DNA from 3 places in the Hydrogenophaga sp. LT287 genome. Region 1 is predicted to be linked to each of the others. Evidence: predicted binding sites of a transcription regulator. Region 1 holds the regulator's gene; each other region holds the start of a gene.

The links. The regulator FNR, encoded in region 1, switches genes on or off when oxygen is low (the NO sensors DNR and NnrR bind a similar motif). The targets are predictions, from matches to a motif close to TTGATNNNNATCAA.
Region 2: the regulator FNR is predicted to act here: its motif matches at 3,155-3,168, upstream of AC0GNR_RS11520 (fatty acid desaturase).
Region 3: the regulator FNR is predicted to act here: its motif matches at 3,062-3,075, upstream of ubiU (ubiquinone anaerobic biosynthesis protein UbiU).

Annotation. Positions count from the first base shown of each region.
Region 1 is NZ_JBVPZC010000018.1:50,431-56,903, forward strand. It holds gene ccoN (cytochrome-c oxidase, cbb3-type subunit I) at 1-169, shown strand, start outside; gene ccoO (cytochrome-c oxidase, cbb3-type subunit II) at 181-801, shown strand; gene AC0GNR_RS13585 (cbb3-type cytochrome oxidase subunit 3) at 817-954, shown strand; gene ccoP (cytochrome-c oxidase, cbb3-type subunit III) at 981-1,889, shown strand; gene ccoG (cytochrome c oxidase accessory protein CcoG) at 2,060-3,433, shown strand; gene AC0GNR_RS13600 (hypothetical protein) at 3,477-3,773, shown strand; gene AC0GNR_RS13605 (hypothetical protein) at 3,855-4,148, shown strand; gene fnr (fumarate/nitrate reduction transcriptional regulator Fnr) at 4,258-4,977, opposite strand; gene hemN (oxygen-independent coproporphyrinogen III oxidase) at 5,160-6,473, shown strand, end outside.
Region 2 is NZ_JBVPZC010000013.1:41,585-48,057, forward strand. It holds gene ypfJ (KPN_02809 family neutral zinc metallopeptidase) at 11-907, opposite strand; gene AC0GNR_RS11515 (DUF4136 domain-containing protein) at 1,191-1,799, shown strand; gene AC0GNR_RS11520 (fatty acid desaturase) at 1,897-3,000, opposite strand; gene dcd (dCTP deaminase) at 3,192-3,767, opposite strand; gene guaD (guanine deaminase) at 3,830-5,104, opposite strand; gene AC0GNR_RS11535 (BMP family ABC transporter substrate-binding protein) at 5,189-6,301, opposite strand.
Region 3 is NZ_JBVPZC010000007.1:20,995-27,467, reverse strand. It holds gene ubiT (ubiquinone anaerobic biosynthesis accessory factor UbiT) at 1-193, opposite strand, end outside; gene trhA (PAQR family membrane homeostasis protein TrhA) at 208-825, opposite strand; gene ubiV (ubiquinone anaerobic biosynthesis protein UbiV) at 830-1,744, opposite strand; gene ubiU (ubiquinone anaerobic biosynthesis protein UbiU) at 1,941-2,975, opposite strand; gene ytfE (iron-sulfur cluster repair protein YtfE) at 3,113-3,817, opposite strand; gene AC0GNR_RS07780 (RrF2 family transcriptional regulator) at 3,929-4,411, shown strand; gene AC0GNR_RS07775 (type IV pili methyl-accepting chemotaxis transducer N-terminal domain-containing protein) at 4,477-6,426, shown strand; gene AC0GNR_RS07770 (response regulator) at 6,423-6,473, shown strand, end outside.

The sequences.
Region 1 (6,473 bases):
CTTCGTCGAGTCGGTGAAAGCCACCTTCCCGTTCTATGTGATCCGTCTGGTGGGCGGTCTGCTGTACCTCGGCGGCATGATCGTCATGCTCTGGAACGTCATCATGACGGTGCGTCAGGGTCGCGTTGTGCCGGTCCCCGTGATGGCAGTCAACCCCGCACACGCCTGAGGAGAAGAAAAATGGCCAATAACGAAAAACTCACGGGTCACGCCCGGATCGAGACCAACAACTTCCTCATGATCGTGTTGATCACGCTCGTGGTGGCGGTGGGTGGTCTGGTGGAAATTGTTCCTCTGTTCTTCCAGAAGTCCACCACCCAGCCGATTGAGGGCCTCAAGCCCTACAGCGCGCTGCAGTTGGCTGGTCGGGACGTGTATGTCAGCGAGGGTTGCTACAACTGCCACTCGCAGATGATTCGCCCCTTCCAGGCTGAAACCCTGCGCTATGGTCCTTATTCGGTGGCGGGCGAGTTCGTTTACGACCGCCCATTCCAGTGGGGTTCCAAGCGTACCGGCCCTGACCTGCACCGTGTGGGCGGCCGCTACAGCGACGAATGGCACCGCATTCACCTGACCAACCCGCGCGATCTGGTGCCCGAGTCCAACATGCCCGCCTACCCTTGGCTGGCTGAAAAAATGGTCAACGAGACCCAGCTGCCCAAGCGCATGGAAGTGCTGCGCACCCTGGGCGCGCCTTACACCGACGAAGAGATCGCTGCCTCGGCGGAAGAGGTCAAGGGCAAGACAGAAATGGAAGCCGTCATCGCCTACCTGCAGGTGCTGGGCACCGCTCGCAAATAAACACGGAGCTTCGTCATGGACATCAACGACCTGCGCAGCATCGTCACAGTGGTCAGCCTGCTGACCTTTGTTGGCATCGTGGTCTGGGCCTGGTCCAAACGCAACAAGGCCAACTTTGATGAGGCAGCTCGGCTGCCCTTCAACGAAGACTAAACCGCGGCACCAACAAGAGAAACATCATGAGCGACTTTACAAGTGAATTCTGGCACTACTACGTGGCCGGGCTGACGCTGGTCAGCATCATCGCCTGTCTGATCCTGCTGTGGATCAGCGGCACGACCAAAGCGGCGACACTTGCCGACAACACCACCGGTCACGTGTGGGACGGTGACCTGGCCGAGATGAACAACCCCTTGCCACGCTGGTGGGTGTACCTTTTCATCATCACCGTGGTGTTCGCGTTGGCTTACGGCGTGCTTTACCCCACGTTTGGCAAATACCAGGGCGTGCTGGGCTGGTCGTCACAGGGGCAACACACCGCTGAGGTGAACAAGGTTCAGGAAGCCATCGCACCCATCTACGCCAAGTTCAATGAGATGAAGCCCGAGCAGCTGGCTGGCGACACCCAGGCAATGGCTGTGGGTGAGCGCTTGTTCATGAACTACTGTGCCCAGTGCCACGGTTCAGATGCCCGTGGCGCCAAGAGCTTCCCCAACCTCACCGACGGCGACTGGCTGTATGGTGGCGATCCAGAAGCCATTAAAACCACGATCGCTCAGGGCCGCAACGGCGTGATGCCGCCCATGGGCGCCGCAGTGGGTGGTCCGGAAGAGGTCCGTAACCTGGCTCACTATGTGCTCAGCTTGTCGGGCAGCCCGCACGACAGCGTGCGTGCCACGCAGGGTAAGAACAGCTTTGGCTCCTGCGCAGCCTGCCACGGTATGGACGCCAAGGGCAACATCGCCATGGGTGCACCCAACCTGACCGACGGTGTGTGGCTGCACGGCTGGGGCGAAGAGGCCATCATCCGCGCCGTCAACAACGGCATCAACAACCAAATGCCCGGCCAGTCGGCGTTGCTCAATGAGGCGCAGATTCACGTCCTCAGCGGCTACGTCTGGGGCATGTCCAACAAGCCGGCCAATTAAGCACTCTGTGCCCCTGAGACCGCGGCGGTTGTGATGACCGCCGCCCTTACTTTTTTGCCTTCCTTTCCGGGTTCCTCGTGAGTTCCGACACACCAGACAGCAACGCCAGCAAGCCCATCATTCCCATCGTTGCTGTGTCCCCTCGGGGCGCCAAAGACGACGATGAAGAGATGGTTTCTTTGTATGCCGCGAGGCAAAAGATCTACCCGCGCTCTGTATCGGGGATGTTCTCAAACTGGCGCTGGATCACGGTCTGGATCACACAAATTGTGTTTTACGGCTTGCCCTGGCTGGAGTGGAACGCTCGTCAAGCGGTTCTTTTTGACCTGGAAGCCCGTCGCTTCTACATCTTCAGCTTGGTGCTGTACCCGCAGGACTTCATTTACCTGACCGGGCTGTTGGTCATTTCTGCACTGGCCCTGTTCTTGTTCACGGCCGTGGCGGGTCGCCTCTGGTGTGGTTATGCGTGTCCACAAACGGTCTACACCGAAATTTTTCTCTGGATCGAAAAAAAGGTCGAGGGCGATCGCTCGGCCCGTATGCGCTTGGATCAGGCTGATTTTTCCGCGCAAAAGCTGGGCAAAAAGTGGCTTAAGCACGCCTTGTGGATTGCTTTTGCGCTCTGGACAGGCTTCACCTTCGTAGGCTATTTCACGCCCATCCGCGATCTGGCTGCCTTGTCGCTGGCCGCGTCTTTGGGCCCTTGGCAAACCTTCTGGGTATTTTTCTACGGCTTTGCCACCTACGGCAACGCAGGGTTCATGCGCGAGCAGGTCTGCAAGTACATGTGCCCCTACGCGCGTTTCCAGAGCGCGATGTTTGACAAAGACACCATGATCGTCACCTACGACGAAAAGCGTGGTGAGCCCCGCGGTCCGCGATCGAAAAAGGCCGATCCCTTGGCGCTGGGGTTGGGTTCTTGCGTTGACTGCACGCTCTGCGTCCAGGTCTGCCCCACCGGTATCGACATTCGCAAGGGTCTGCAATACGAATGCATCGGCTGCGGTGCCTGTATTGACGTGTGTGACGAGGTCATGGACAAGGTGGGTTATCCGCGCGGCTTGATCAAGTACTCCACCGAGAATGGGGTTGCTCAGGGCTGGACCACGGCTCAAATGATCAAGCGAGCGTTCAGACCCAGGGTGCTGGTGTACACCGGTATCCTGCTGGCCATCACCCTGGCTGTGATGGTCAGCTTGTTCATGCGCAAGCCGCTCAAGGTGGACGTGATCCGCGACCGGGGCGCATTGGCCCGCATGGTGGAGCAAGGACGCATTGAAAACGTCTTCCGGCTGCAAATCATGAACGCCACCGAATCCACACAGCGCTACGTCATCACGGTGTCCGGCCTGTCGGGTGTCACCATTGCTTCGGAAAACAAAGTCGAGGTGTTGCCCACTGAGGTCCGCTCGGCCGTGATTCGGGTTCAGATACCGCCGGATGCTGCAAACCCGGGCTCGCACCCCATCCAGTTCAGCATCCGCTCGGTTGGTGACGAGCCAGTCGAGGTTTCCGAGAAAGCTGCCTTCCTGGTCCCGCGCTGACGACATTCAGCGCCATTTGACATTCCCATTTCGGAGCTACAACATGAGCAACGCGCCCTTGACCCAGCCCCCAAGCCATGAAAATACCCCCTGGTGGAGAATTCCACATGTGGTGTTCGTGCCGGCTCTTCTGTTGTGTGGGGTGATAGCGACCAGCACCATGGTGGTCATTTCGTCGATGGACCAGGATCCGGTGCTTGACAAGGAGGTCTACGAGCGAGAGCGCAGGGCGGCACTGGCACTGGAGGGGCAAGCAAGGATCGATGCGCTGATGGCTGTGCAGCCAGCCAATCAGGGTCGAAACCATGCGGCTTCACCTTTGGTGCCCTCTGAAAAATAATGGCCAGCCTGGCTACCGGTGCAGCTGTACCCGGGTGCTTGTCGCTTTAACAAAACCAGATATGGAAGAGGAGCCGCACCGATGTGGACACAGCGTTTGATGTGGATAGCATGGCCTGCTTTTTTGGTGGCCGCGGTGCTGGAAATGGTGGTGTTTGCTTTTGTCGATCCCAGCGATCTGCATTGGTTTGGCTCTCCTCTGGCCCTGTCGCGGGAAGCGGTTTACACCCTCGCGTTCTTTGTGTTCTGGGGTGCAACCATGGTTTCCAGCGCCTTGACAACTTTGCTCGCCATGTCGCCATTTGAGGTGAACCGTTGCCCGATACCCGCAGACGAGCGACCAACCGACTGCGCCAAGAACGGTCGCTGCGGCTGAAACGGCTAGCGCCTTCAGCGCCAACAAAAACCCCGGAGAGGCGTATGCGCCTGTCCGGGGTTTTTTTGTTGGGCATTCGCCCAGGTTTTCGTTGTGTGTCGCGGTGGATTCAGCGGCAAGTTTGCGGATTCACGATCTGCTTGAGCCCTTCGGTGCTCTTGATGTGAACATAGCGCTGTTTCACTTCGATAATGCCGTCGTCAACGAACTTGGAGAAAGTGCGGCTCACCGTTTCGAGCTTCATACCCAGGTAGCTGCCGATCTCTTCGCGGGTCATGCGCAAAATCAGCTCGGACTGTGAGAACCCGCGGGCATGAAGCCGCTGGACCAGATTGAGCAAGAAAGCCGCCAGCCGTTCTTCGGCGCGCATGCTGCCCAGCAGCAGCATCACCGAGTGGTCGCGCACGATCTCGCGGCTCATGATCTTGTGGACGTGGTGTTGCAGGGTGGTGAATTCGCGTGAGAGCTCTTCCACCTGGTCAAAAGGCATCACGCACACCTCGGCGTCCTCCAGTGCAATCGCGTCGCACGAGTGGTGGTCGCTGACGATGCCGTCCAGGCCAATGATTTCTCCCGTCATCTGAAAGCCGGTCACCTGGTCACGGCCGTCTGCGGTAGTAACGCAGGTTTTAAAAAAACCAGAACGAACGGCAAATAGCGACGTGAACTTGTCGCCCGTGTTGAAGAGCGCGGAGCCGCGCTTGATGCGGCGGCGTGTGGAAATCACCGCGTCGAGCTTGTCTATCTCTTCGCTGTTCAGACCCATGGGCAGGCACAACTCCCGCAGGTTGCAGCTTGAGCAGGCGACTTTGATGCTTTGAATGTCCATAATTTTTCCAGGATTGCGGGGTTAGCTTAACGCATCGGCCCGAGCACTGTCGAGAAAAGGCCGGTCTGGAGTCTGGGGGCAATCCTGGGGACAACCCCCGGTCCGACCGAGGCCTTGATCAAGATCAAAGGCGCTGGCGCGCTCATGCGGCACATTCAGCCCTCAGAACTGGAGAACTGTTTGTGAGTCATGCTATTTCCAACGAGTTGCTCAAGCGATTCGACATTCCTGGGCCTCGTTACACCTCGTACCCGACGGCAGACCGATTCGTCGAAGCTTTCGCGGAGCAAGACTATATACAAGCGCTGGAGCAGCGCCGAGTGGGTTCCATGGCGCTGCCGCTGTCGCTGTATGTGCACATTCCGTTTTGTGAGTCGGTCTGCTACTACTGCGCCTGCAACAAGGTGATCACGAAGCACCACGAACGTGCAGCCGAATACCTGCGCTATCTGTCTCGTGAGGTGGAGCTGCAGGTGCAGCACTTCGGGCAAGGTCACAGCGTGTCGCAGCTGCACCTGGGCGGCGGTACCCCCACTTTTCTGTCCGATGCCGAGCTGGAAGACCTGATGTCGATGATCCGGCGCAATTTCACGCTGGTGCCGGGTGGTGAGTATTCGATTGAAGTGGACCCTCGCACGGTGACCGACCAGCGGTTGCAGACGTTGGCCAGACTGGGCTTCAACCGCTTGAGCTTTGGTGTGCAGGATTTCGATCCGGCGGTGCAAAAAGCGGTGCACCGGGTGCAACCCGCTGAACAGGTTTTTGCCCTGGTGGAAACCGCCCGCAAGATCGGGTTTGAGTCGGTCAATGTGGACCTCATCTACGGTTTGCCCCTGCAAACCCCGGAATCTTTTGCGCGCACCTTGGCCCAGGTCAACGAGTTGCGTCCGGACCGCATTGCGCTGTATGCCTACGCCCATCTGCCTTCGCGGTTCAAGCCACAGCGCCGCATCATCTCTGCCGAACTGCCCAGCGGCGGCGACAAGCTGGCCATGCTGTCGGCCTCGCTGGACGCGTTCATGGACGCGGGGTATGTGTATGTGGGCATGGACCACTTTGCTTTGCCCACCGATGCACTGGCCGTGGCCAAGCGCCAAGGTCGTCTGCACCGCAACTTTCAGGGCTACAGCACCCAGCCCGATTGCGATTTGATCGCTCTGGGCGTTTCGGCCATCGGACGCATTGGCGCCACCTACAGCCAGAACGCCAAAACGCTCGACGAGTACTACGACGCGTTGGACCAGGGGCGTCTGCCCATCGTGCGCGGCCTGGCGTTGACGCGGGATGACCTGTTGCGACGCTCCGTCATCATGTCGCTCATGTGCCAAGGCCAGTTGCAATACGAATCCATCGAGCTCGGCCACCTGATCGATTTCAAGTCCTACTTCGCGCGTGAGCTGGAAGTGTTGTCCGGCTTTGTAGAGAGCGGGTTGGTCACCATGGATGACACGGGCGTCGAGGTCACGACTACAGGTTGGTTTCTCGTGCGTGCCATC
Region 2 (6,473 bases), on a different contig from region 1:
ATAGACGGCCTTACAAATTGCGGGCGTTGAAGGTGTCGCACAAGGGCACCTGGCCTTGTTCCAACCCGATGTGGAACCAGCGCTGGCGCTGCGCACTGGTGCCATGGGTGAAGCTGTCGGGCACGATCTGCCCCTGGCTCTTGCGCTGCAGGGCGTCGTCACCAATGGCCGCAGCGGCGTTGAGCGCTTCTTCCACATCGCCGGGCTCCAGAATGGCCTGGGTCTTGTGGTTGTGGTGCGCCCAGATGCCGGCAAAACAGTCGGCCTGCAGTTCCAGCCGCACGCTCAGGGCGTTGTATTCGCGCTGGCTGACACGGCCGCGCATCTGGTCCATCTTGTCGGTGATGCCCAGCAGGTTTTGCACGTGGTGGCCCACCTCGTGGGCAATCACATAGGCCTGCGCAAAGTCGCCAGGGGCGCCAAGCTCGCGTTTGAGCGTGTCGTAAAAGCTGAGGTCGATGTAGACCTTTTCGTCGCCCGGGCAATAAAACGGCCCCATGGCGGACTGACCCGTGCCGCAGGCGGTGGGCGTGGCGCCGCGAAACAACACCAGGCGGGGTTTGCGGTATTCGCTGCCGCCCTGGCGAAACACCTCACCCCACACGTCTTCGGTGCCGCCGAGTACAGCGGCCACAAACTGGCCCATGTCGTCGGTGGGTTTCTGGGTCGCCGCTGGTGCGCTCTGTGTCTGGGCCGGGGCCATGAGGTCGCCACCGCCGCCCAGCACACCCAAAATGGTCATCGGGTTGATACCGAACACCCACCCCGCCACCAGCGCAATGGCGATGGTGCCCAGGCCAATGCCTTTGCCACCGGTGCGGCGACGGCCACCCGTGGGCAGGCCAGCACCCGGCTGCGAGCGCCGGTCTTCCACCTGGTCGGACTGGCGGTTGTTGCCCCACTTCATGGCTGCAACGCCGTCGAATGGGCCAATGGCTGCGGGCAGGCAAGCGTTAGAACGTGCATGGTTTCTCCGGGATCTGCGGTGGGGTGTGGGGAACTCGGCGGTTGCGCGAATGGTCGCACAATGCCTTGGCAACCGAACAGCACGGCCCCGCTTTTCAAACGCAACTCAACGCAACGGCACCGCCACACCCATTATGCAAACAGCCCGCCACTTGCAACCCCACCGGTTTACGCCGGCAGCGCCATCTCGGCGCGCAGCGTGGCGTTGTGCCGCAGGTGTTGCTTTGGCGTCGCTGTTGCTGCTGGCCGGCTGCGCCAGCACGCTCACAGCCAAGGTGACCCGTTTCAACCAGTGGCCAGCCGACGCAGCCGGCCAGCGCTTCAGCTTCGCGCCGGCCGAGCCTGAAAGGGAACTTGAAATGGCGGCTTACCAGGCGCTGGTGGCCACCGAGCTGGAGCGCCTGGGTTTGCAGCCTGCGCCTGCGGGAGAGACAGGGCCGTTTGTGGTGCAGCTGCAGGCCACGCTGAGCGAACGCGAGCGCAAGCGGCTGGAAGCGGTGTACAGCGACCAGTGGGTGTACGTGCCGCCCTGGCGCGATGCACAAGGGCGGCTGTTGGGTGGCCACTGGGTGCCCGACCCCATGGGCGTGCGCTACGTGGGCGACCGCGAGGTGACCCGCACGGTGCAGGAAAGTCGGCTGCAAGTGCGCATCACGGCAGCCCAAGCGCCCACCGGCGTGGCCCGCACGGTGTTCGAGGCCACCGCCGTGCACGACGGCCGTGACGGCGATCTGGTGGAGGTGGTGCCTTACCTGGTGCGGGCCGTGTTTCAGGACTTTCCGGGTGCTAACGCTCAGGTGCGGCGCATCAGCTTTGAGCTGAAAAAACCCTGACTCTGCGCCCAGTGCAGCACACAACCGACACAAAAAAGCGCTGCCATGCAGCGCTTTTTTTATGAATTCGAGAGGCGTTGCTTGACGCTCGCGCCCCTCACACCATGGCGGGCTTGAAGTCGCTGGTGGGGCGACCCTGGAAGTCGGTCCAGCAGCGGCGGGTGAAGTCGTACAGCTTGCATTTGCGGGCGGTGTCAAAGTACCAGGCCCACGAAAATTTCTGCACGATGATGCGGCCTGGCAAGGCCTCTTCCAGCACCTGTTGTGCGCCTTCGAGCTTGTAGAGCGGAATGCTCATGTCCACGTGGTGCGCGGTGTGCTCCATGATGTGGTGCATCAGCGCGCCAATGCGCATGGGGAAGGTCATGTGCACCGTGGTGGAGACAAACGGAGCGGCCTTGGCCCAGGCGGCTTTTTCGTCGTGCCACTGCACGGCGGTGTGCGTGTGGTGCACGTACACCACAAAGCCGATCATGGCGTTCCAGAACATAAACGGCACCACAAAGCCATAGCCCAGGGTAGCCCACACCGACTGCCCGGTGGCAAACGCTGCGGCCACCAGTGCGCCGATCCACACCAACGCGCTGGCAACCACGTACACGCCGTCCCACATGAATTCTTTGCGCTGGGTGCCCATGTAGGTTTTGCGCGGGAAGAACATGCGCAGCCACCACATTTCAATCAGGTAATAAAACGCCGGGCCCAGGCCGCTGCGGTAGAGCCGCTCCAGCGCACGGCGGGTAGGGGACAGCGCTTCAAACTCTTCTTTGGTGAGCGGTGCCCACACAAAGTCCACGCCCTTGAGGTTGGTGTACCCGTGGTGCACCACGTTGTGCCCCACTTCCCACAGGCTGTAAGGCGTGAGCGACACGGTGAAGGCGATGCGGCCTAACACGCGGTTCAGGCGGCGGTGCGGGGTGTAACTCTGGTGGCAGGCGTCGTGCCCGATGACAAACAGCCGCCCGATCATGAAACCCGCCGCCATGCCGCACAGCAGCTTGGCCCACCAGGCGTCCAGCCACACGGTGCCAGCCATGAGAGCCGCGTAAATGACCAGATCCAAGGCCAGCAAAAACACCGCCAGCGCGGTGCGGCGCTCGACGATGGGCGCCAGCCAGCCGCGGATCACCTTGCGGTGCGGCAGGGGCTGCCCCAAGGGAATGGGTTCAGGATGCTGGAACGAAGGGGAAACGTGAGACATGGAGCAGATGGGGAGGTAGGTCCCGGGAAGCACACACGGAAGGCGTGCGGTACACACAAACGCCAGCCAAAGCCAGCGAGGAACACGCAGCGACACCACCGGGGGTGCCCGCAAACAGGAAGCGCGATGCTAGCCGGAGCGCTGCCCCGCCGCTTTGATGCATGTCAAACAGCCCATGCCAGCCCGGGCACTCAGGTCTTGGGCAGCGTCACGCCCACCTGGCCCTGGTATTTGCCGCCACGGTCTTTGTAGCTGACTTCACAGACGTCGTCCTTGTCGCTCTCAAAGAACAGCACCTGGGCGCAGCCTTCACCCGCGTAGATCTTGGCTGGCAGCGGCGTGGTGTTGCTGAACTCCAGCGTCACATAACCTTCCCACTCGGGCTCGAACGGGGTCACATTGACGATGATGCCGCAGCGCGCGTAGGTGCTTTTGCCCAGGCAAATGGTCAGCACATTGCGCGGAATGCGGAAATACTCCATGGTGCGCGCCAGCGCAAAACTGTTGGGCGGAATGACGCACACGTCTTTGTTGATGTCGACAAAGCTGTTTTCATCAAAGTTCTTCGGGTCCACCACGGTGCTGTGGATGTTGGTGAACACCTTGAATTCGGGCGCACAACGGATGTCATAACCGTAGCTGCTGGTGCCGTAGCTCACGATTTTTTCGCCAGCGGCGTTTTGTCGGATCTGGCCCGGCTCGAAGGGCTCGATCATGCCGTGCTGCTCGGCCATGCGGCGGATCCATTTGTCGCTCTTGATACTCATGCTGGTGTGCTCCGTGGAATAGCTGCCGATTGTACGGACGCAGCCCTGCACCGCTGAACGCGTCAGCCCGTCACTGTGCGGACAACAACCCGGTCATCGCCCAGCACGATGAGCGCAAACAGCAATTCTTCCAGGCTGTTGGCCTGGGCGGTCTTGCGTGCCAGCAGCGGCGTGGCCTGCGGGTTGAGCACCACAAAGTCGGCTTCGCAACCCGGCTGCAAGTTGCCCACCACGCCGCCCAAGCCCAGCGCCTGCGCGGCGCCTGCCGTGTGCTGCCACCAGAGCTGGCCGGGGGTCAGGCTCAGGCCGGTCTTGGTGTGTCCCTCACGGCCCACGTAGTAGGCCGCCAGCATGGTGTGAAACGGTGAAAAACTGGTGCCCCCGCCCACGTCGCTGGCCAGGCCGTAGCGCATGCCCGCGGCGTCGGCGGCGGCGTAGTCAAAAAATCCGCTGCCCAGAAAGAGATTGCTCGTGGGGCTGATGGCGGCTGCGGCGCCGGTTTGCTGCATGAGCGCACGGTCGGCCGTGTCCAGGTGGATGCAGTGGGCGTAAATGGCGCGCTCGCGCAGCAGGCCGAAGTCGGCGTACACGCTCAGGTAGCTGCGCGCGTGCGGAAAAAGCTCGGCCACCCACTGCACCTCGTCGCGGTTTTCGGCCACATGCGACTGCACCCAGACGCTGGGGTAGCGGGCGGCCAGCTCGCCCGCGCCGCGCAACTGCTCGGGCGTGCTGGTGGGCGCAAAACGCGGCGTGATGGCGTAGCCCAGGCGGTCCACGCCGTGCCAGCGCTGGATCAGCGTTTCGGTGTCGATCAGGCTTTGCTCGGTGTCATCGCGCACGCCGTCGGGGCTGTGCCGGTCTTGCAGCACTTTGCCGGTGATGAGGCGCACGCCCCGGGCCTGAGCGGCTTCAAACATGGCGTTGACGGAACTCGGGTGCGAGGTGGCAAACGCCAGCGCCGTGGTGACACCGTGGCGCAGCAACTCGTCCAGAAAAAATTCGGCCACGCCGCGTGCGTAGTCCATGTCTGAAAACCGCGACTCGTGCGGGAAGGTGTAGTTTTCCAGCCAGGGCAACAAGCCCGCCGCGGGCGCCCCGATCACATCGGTTTGCGGATAGTGGATGTGCATGTCCACAAACCCCGGCGCAATGATGTGGCCCCGCAGGTCTTCAATGGCCACACCGGGGAAGCGGTCCACCAACGCGGTATGGTCGCCCACGGCGCGCACCACGCGCTGCCCGGTGGCATCTGGCCCCACCACCAGCAGGCCATCGGGCTCGAAGACGGGGGTCTGGTCGTCGGCAAAACGGAGAACGGCGGCGCGGTAGGCTTTCATAAGGCCTTGAGCTTAGCGGGGTTCTGCCCCGCAGGCATACCGCTCTTGGCATAGTTGCCATGCCGGCAGACACCCCGCCAACCGTCAGTGACCCAGCTTGGCCTGCACGCCGTCCACCAGCCAGTTCATGTTGAGAATGTCGGCGTCCGACAGCGCCTGCCCCGCGCCGATGACCACCTGGCCCTCGTTGCTGAGCACCGCGGTTTTGGCCGCAAACACCCGCAGCTTGCCGGCCGCCATATCGGCCTGGCGCGCCAGCACTTCCTGGCGAACAGCAGCCGGCACCTTGCTGCCGAAACCGTCCACACGCACCATGCCGTCCTTCACGCCGCCCCACACACTGGCGCTCTGCCAGGTGCCGTCGAGCACCGCCTTTACGCGGCGGGTGTAGTAATCGCCCCACAAGTGGGTCACGGCCACCACCTGCGCATCGGGCGCCACCTTGCGCATGTCGGAGTGGTAGGCCACGGCCAGCTTGCCGCGCTCTTGCGCAGCGGCCATCACCGCGGTGGAGCCGGTGTGAAACGCCAGCACTTCGGCGCCCTGGTTCATCAGCGTCATGGCGGCGTCGCGTTCGCGCGGCGGGTTGAACCACTCGCCCAGCCAAACCACCCGCACCGTGGCCGCGGGGTTGACCGAGCGCATGCCCAGCGTGAACGCATTGATGCCCTGAATCACCTCGGGAATCGGGAAGCCCGCCACGTAACCGGCCTGACTGGCCATGCGGCCCGCCGCAATGCCAGCCAGGTAGCGGCCTTCGTAGTAGCGCGCGTTGGCAGTGGCCACATTGAGCGCATTTTTGTAGCCGGTGATGGACTCGAACTTCACGCCCGGAAATTCTTTGGCTACCTTGAGCGTGGGCTCCATGTAACCAAAACTCGGCGTGAAGATAATGCCGTGCCCCTGACGCGCCAGGTCGCGGATGACGCGCTCGGCATCCGCACCCTCGGCCACGTTTTCCACAAAGTGGGTTTGCACCTGGCTACCCAGCGCAGCCGCCACCGCCAGGCGGCCCTGCTCGTGCTGGCGCACCCAGCCCGCTTCGGTGAGCGGGGCCACATACACAAACGCGGCCTTCAGCGGTGCACCCGGCGGCGACTGGCCGGCCGTCTGTGCGGTCGTGGCGAGGGGAAAAGAAAAGAAAAAGCTGGTAACCGCCAAGGCGCAGGCGCGCCGGGTCACGAGGTTTTTGTACATGGTGGTCCTCTACATGGCTTCCGTGAATAAAAAAGCGAGCCGGGGAAGCACCGGCTCGCAGGCTGCATTTTAACCCGCCACCTCCTGCGCGCTGGCGCCACGCCTGCACGCCGTGCAGGCGCTGCGGTGCCCTGAACAAGCTAAGTGCAATTACGTAGCGACAGCAGAAGGT
Region 3 (6,473 bases), on a different contig from region 1:
CGTCGCGCACCTGGATGCGGATGCGCCGACCCTGCAGGCGTTCGACGACGTCGGTCGGCAACTGGCGCGCCAGCACCAGGTTCAGCCCGGTGACCAGCAGCAGCGAGCCAGGGTAAGGTGGCAGGCGCGAGAGCACGGCGGCTACCGGCGGGGGGACGGTGTGGCGCGGGATGGGGGTAGCGGTGTGGTTCATGGGGGTTGTGGCGTTCAGGCCACGTACAGCAACAGGGTGAAGAAGTGGCAGGTGCTGCCGGCCAGCACGAACAGGTGCCAGATGCCGTGGCCGTGGCGCAGCTTGTGGCCGGCGGCGTAGAAGCCGATGCCCAGGGTGTAGAGGGCGCCGCCGGTGGCCAGCCAGGCAAAACCGGCCGGGCCCAGGGCGTGCCACAGCGGCACCACCGCCACCAGCACCAGCCAGCCCATGAGCAGGTAGATCACCAGCGACACCACCCGCGCGCCGCGCGCCAGCCAGATCTCTTGCGCGATGCCCAGCACGGCCAGCCCCCAGACCACGCCCAGCAGCGACCAGCCCCAGGGGCCTTGCAGCGAGACCAGCGCAAAGGGTGTGTAGCTGCCCGCGATCAGCAGGTAGATGCTGCTGTGGTCCAGCTTCTGAAACACGGCCTTGGCGCGACCGCCCAGCGCGTGGTACAGCGTGGACGCCACATACAGCGCCACCAGCGTGGCGCCGTAGACGCTGAATCCCACGATGCGCCAGGGGTCGCCCTTGAGCGCCGCACTGGTGATGAGCACCACCGCAGCGGCCACGGCCAGCACCGCCCCTACCAGGTGGCTGATGCTGTTGAAGCGTTCGCCGACAACCATGGCTTCAGGCGGTGGCGAGCGCCGCGGGTTCGATGCGCTCCTGTCCGGGCTGGCCGTGCCAGTAGCCATTGCAGTCGCGGTCGCGGTCGGGCAACAGGGGCAGCAGGGCGGTGCGGGCCGATCGCCCATCGAGCGCAGCGCGGCGCACCGCGTCGTACAGCCCGATCACGTCAGCGGTGTGCTGCGACTGCGGGCTGATGCGCGCCACATCCACGCCGAGCGCCGTCAGGTCGCCCCAGGCGTCGATCAGGCTGTGCACGCGGGCCGACTGGGTCTGGATGCCGTTGAGCACCAGGAACGCTGCTTGCTCACGGGTCTTGAGCATCAGGCCGTCGGGGTGGTCAAGGCAGCTGAAGCGGCAGTCGTCCTTGGGCAGGTCGCGGTGTCGCGCGGTGAAGCAGCGGGCCGAAAACGCGAGCGGCAGGCGGCCATGCACGAACACCTCGGTCTGCAGGCCCGCCGGACGAGCCTGCTGCAACAGGGTCAGGTCTTTGCGCGGCATCTCCAGCGGTGCGACCCAGCGCAAAGCGCCCATGGAAGCCACCCATTCCAGGGTGGGCCCGTTGTAGATGTTGAGGTGGGGCCCCGCGACGAACGGTCGTTGCCCGGACAGCGCGCCCACCGCGCCCATGTCATTGGCCTCGACCAGGAAGCCGGTGTTCGCCACCACCTTTTGCATGGCGCTGACGTCGGAGCCCGACTCCAGCAGCACCTGGGTGGACAGCACGGCGGTCTTGCCCGCCGCGCGCATCAACTCGGCCACGTCCAGCCAGTCAGACAGGCGCAGCTCGTGGCGGCGCGAGCAGGTGACCTCGCCGAGGTAGACGATGTCCACCGCGGTCGCTGCCATGGCCTCGTAGAAGTCGAACACGGTCTGGCGGGGCCAGTAGTACTGCAAAGGTCCGAGAGAGAGTTTCATGGAGGTGTCTTGTTTGTCGCTGTTGCGCGTGTCTTGTGGCGCGTTTGCCCTTCACCCCAGAGGGGCGAGGGAGCCAAGACCCAGTCGCCGGGGCGCGTGCCCCATCCAGGGCACCCGTGGAACCGGCTTCGCCGGGCTACAGGGGTGCGTCCCCCTTGGGGGAAGCCGCGCAGCGGCGCAGGGGGGCATCCCAAGCTCACTTCCATTTGCGGTGGTAGGCGCCCAGCGTGTGCTGCTGGCCTTCGGCCACCTGGTCCAGCGAGACCATCCATGCGCTTCTGGGCGTGTAGTGCTGGGGCTGGGCCAGGCAGTCGTCGATCGCTTCGCGCCACACCTTCGTCACCTGCGCCACATAGGCCGGGCTGCGCTGGCGTCCTTCGATCTTGATGGCACGCACGCCCATCTGCAGCAGCTGCGGCAGCAGCGACAAGGTGTTGAGGCTGGTGGGTTCTTCGATGGCGTAGTCGCTGTGCTCGTCTTCCACGTCGAAGCGGCCCTTGCACAGCGTCGGGTAGCTGGCGCTCTCGCCGGCGGCGTAGCGGTCGATCAGCACCCCGTTGAGCCGCGACTCCAGGCCCTGCGGGGTTTCCTGCCAGCGCACCGCCTTGGCGGGCGAACACACGCCGTGCGTGTTGGGCGATTCGCCGGTGACGTAGGACGACAGCGCGCAACGACCTTCCACCATGACGCACAGGCTGCCGAAGCCGAACACCTCGATCTCCACCGGCGTCTTCCCCACCACCTGGCGCACCTGATCGAGCGAGAGCACGCGTGGCAGCACCGCACGCGAAATACCGAACTGCCGGTGGTAGAGGTTGATCGCCTCGGGGTTGGTGGCCGAGCCCTGCACCGACAGGTGCAGCCGCAGCTTGGGGTGGCGCTGCGTGGCGTATTGCATGAGGCCGGGGTCGGCCAGGATCACCGCGTCCACGCCCAGATGCACAGCCTTGTCCATCGCCTCGCGCCAGCGTTCCGGGTGTGCCGCCTGGGGGTAGGTGTTGAGCGCCATGAACACCTGGCTGCCGCGCGCGTGGGCGTAGGTCACGCCGCTGGCGATGGCCGCGTCGTCGAAGTTCAGGCCGGCGAAGTTGCGCGCGTTGGTCGCGTCGCGCAGGCCGAGGTAGACGCAGTTCGCGCCGTTGTCCACCGCGGCCTTGAGCGCGGGCAGGCTGCCGGCGGGGCAGACGAGGTCCATGGCGGCGGATCCGGGTGTCTTGGTGTCAAGGGCCATGGCTTGTCGAGTGGATCCGTTTTCGATCGTGCCGCCATCCGCTGATGGAGCGGGCGTAAAGTTACCAGCGGCACCGCCTTGAAACCTTGACCCACGTCAAGGTGCTCATGGCTTGATCTGGCGCAAGCGGCTTGTTCTCAGGGGCAGCAGGCGGTCGCCTGGGGTTCAAACTGCGGAAACAGCAGGTTGTTTTCCAGGTGGATGTGGTTGATCAGGTCGTCCGACAGCTGGGCGATGCCGGCGTAGAGTGCGCGCCAGGTGTTGCAGGCTCCTGCAGGGGGTGTGGCGTCGCGGCTCAGGGCCATCAGGCGTTCCAGCTGTTCGCCGTGGCTGGTGTGCTCGTCGCGCATCACGGCAATGGGGTGCCGCACCATGGGCGTGCCGCCGGCCTTGAGCATGGGAAACAGCACGGTTTCTTCCTTTTCCATGTGCTCCAGCAACTCGGCCTCCATGGCCTCCAGGTGCGCGGCCAGGCCCACCGGCACGTCGGGACTGTCGCGGTGCACAGCTTCCACCCGGCGCGCCATGCGGATCAGTTCGGGCAGTTGCTCGCGGTGCACCGCGTGGTAACGCGCCAGGATGTGGTCGATCATCGCGCCGGGCGCCTGCGGCGCCGCTTGTGCCGCCGGGCGGTCGAGCTGCGCGAGTTCGGCCAGCACCGCGTCCAGTGGCAGGCCCTTGGCTTCGCAGGCCGCTTGCAGCGCCACCTGGCCACCGCAGCAGAAGTCGAGCTTCAGGCGGCGAAACACGGCGGTGGAGCCGGGCAGGTTGACGGCGATCTGCCCGATGGCTTGCTGGGCGCGGTCGTCGGTGGGGTGGTCCAGGGTGGCGGCGTGGCTCATGGTCTGTGTTCCTTAAAGGTTCATTTGGTGTGAATATATTAGCGCATAAAATCCATCAAACATGCATGTTAAGAAACGGCAAAAGACCATCGGTCATTGGGAGGATGCGGCGTGCGTTTGACGAACTGGACCGACTACAGCCTGCGGGTGCTCATGTACTGTGCCGCCTGCGCGCAGCGCGAGCAGCCCGCCACCATCAGCGAAATTGCCGAGGCCCACGGCATCTCGCGCAGCCACCTCACCAAGATCGTGATGACGCTCTCGGGCATGGGCCTGCTGGAAACCACGCGCGGGCGCGGCGGTGGCCTTCGTTTGCTCAAACCCGCCAAGGACATTGTGCTGGGCGACGTGGTGCGCCAGACCGAAACCGACTTCACGCAGGTGGAATGCTTCGACGCCGAGCACAACAGCTGCCGTCTCGACGGCTATTGCCGGCTCAAAGGGGCGCTGCAGCAGGCCATGGCGAGCTACCTGCAGGTGCTGGACGGTGTGACGCTGGCCGACCTGGTGGCGCCCATGGCGCAGCCCCAGGGCGCGCGGCTGGGCCAGCCCATGCGCGTGGTGCCCGGGTTGCCGCGTCTGGCGTTGCTGTGACGGTGGTTCGGGCCGGTGCCGTGAGCCCGGCACGTGTATCCGGACGCCAGGAAAGCCGCTAACCTATGAACATGCCATCTAGCGCCTCCCTGTCCACCAAACTGGTTCGCCTCGGCGCCGGTTTTCTCATCGTGGCGCTGACCTCCATCGGGCTCACGCTGTGGGTCACCTGGCAGCTCGAAGGCGGCGCGGCCGCGGTCAACGAGGCTGGGCGCATGCGCATGCAAACCTGGCGCATCACCAGCGCGGTGCAGGCCCAGGCGCCACCGGCCGACGTGGTGGCCCTGGTGACCCAGTTCGATGAAAGCCTGGCCTTGCTGCGCAGCGGCGACCCGAGCCGCCCGCTGTTTGTGCCCTGGGAAGCGGGCGTCAGGCGCGAGTTCGCGTCGGTGCAGTCGCTCTGGCAGGTGCAGCGCAGCCTGTGGCTGCAAGGTGACGTCACCACCGAATCGGCCCAGCAGGGCGTGGGCGTGTTTGTGGACGCGATCGACCGCTTTGTGCATGCCATCGAAGACGAGCTTTCGGGCCTGACCGCCATCCTCAACCTGTTTCAGTTCCTCATGATGGCGCTGGCCATCGGGGGTGCCGTGCTCATGCTCTACACCGGCTACCGGTTTGTCATCAACCCGCTGGCCAACATGCGACAGGGTCTGCGCCAGCTGGAAGCGGGTGAGTTTTCGGTGCGGGTAGCGGTGAACACGCACGACGAATTTGGCCAGGTCGCGGCCGGCTTCAACCGCATGGCCGCCACGCTGCAGTCGCTGTACGAAGGGCTGGAGAGCAAGGTGGAGCTGAAGACGCGCCGCATTGAAGCGCAGCGCGCCCGGCTGGAGGCCTTGTACGAAGTGAGTGCATTTTTGGCCAGCGCCAACACCATCGAGGAGCTTTCGCGCGGGTTTTCGCAGCGCGTGCGCCAGGTGATGAAGGCCGATGCGGTGGCGGTGCGCTGGTCGGACGAAGCCAACCAGCGCTACCTGATGCTGGCGTCCGACTGCTTCCCGCAAGAGATGATGGAAGAAGAGCGCAGCCTGCTGGCCGGGGCCTGCGCTTGCGGCAACTTGCAGCCCGACGCGCGCACCCGCGTGATCCCCATCCACAGCCACGACGCAGCGCCCATGCGGCACTGTGCCAAGGTGGGCTACCAGAACGTGGTGAGCGTGCCGGTGCGCCTGCAGCAGCGGCTGATCGGCGAAATCGATCTGTTCTTTCGTGGCGAGATCGCGCTCAATGCCGACGAAACCGAACTGCTGGACGCGCTGGCCAGCCACCTCGCCAGCGCCCTCGAGGGCCTGCGCGCTGCGGCCCTGGAGCGCGAGGCGGCGGTGGCTGAAGAGCGTGCCCTGATCGCCCGCGAGTTGCACGACTCGATCGCCCAGTCGCTGGCGTTTCTCAAAATCCAGGTGCAGTTGCTGCGCACGGCGGTCCAGAAAGAGCAGCCGGTGCAGGTGCAGACCACGCTGGACGAGCTGGACGTGGGCCTGCGCGAAAGCATCCACGACGTGCGCGAGTTGCTGGTGCACTTTCGCACCCGCACCAATACCGACGACATCGAAGCCGCGCTGCAGGAAACCCTGCAGAAGTTCCAGCACCAGACCGGCCTGCCCACCCGCCTGCAGATGGACGGGCAAGGCCTGCCACTGCCGCCCGACGTGCAGGTGCAGGTGCTGCATGTGATTCAGGAAGCCCTGTCCAATGTGCGCAAGCACGCGGACGCCAGCCACGTCAGTCTGGAAGTCGTCAAGGGCGCACGGTGGCGCCTGACCGTGCGCGACAACGGAACCGGTTTTGACGCCGCACACGTCCATGGCCCGACCCACGTGGGCATGAAAATCATGCGCGAACGCGCCGAGCGCATCGGTGCCCAGGTGGAGGTGGCTTCTGCCCCCGCCGGCGGCACCGCCGTGACCCTGACCCTGCCGCCGTACCCCGTGGCCGCCAACGGCACGAGCACGGTGGGCCTGAGCCTGCCGGCCGACCCCTTTGCTGTTGCCGAAAACCGAATGCCTACCCCATGACACAGCCACACCCTCCCCGCATCCAGTTGCTGCTGGTGGACGACCAC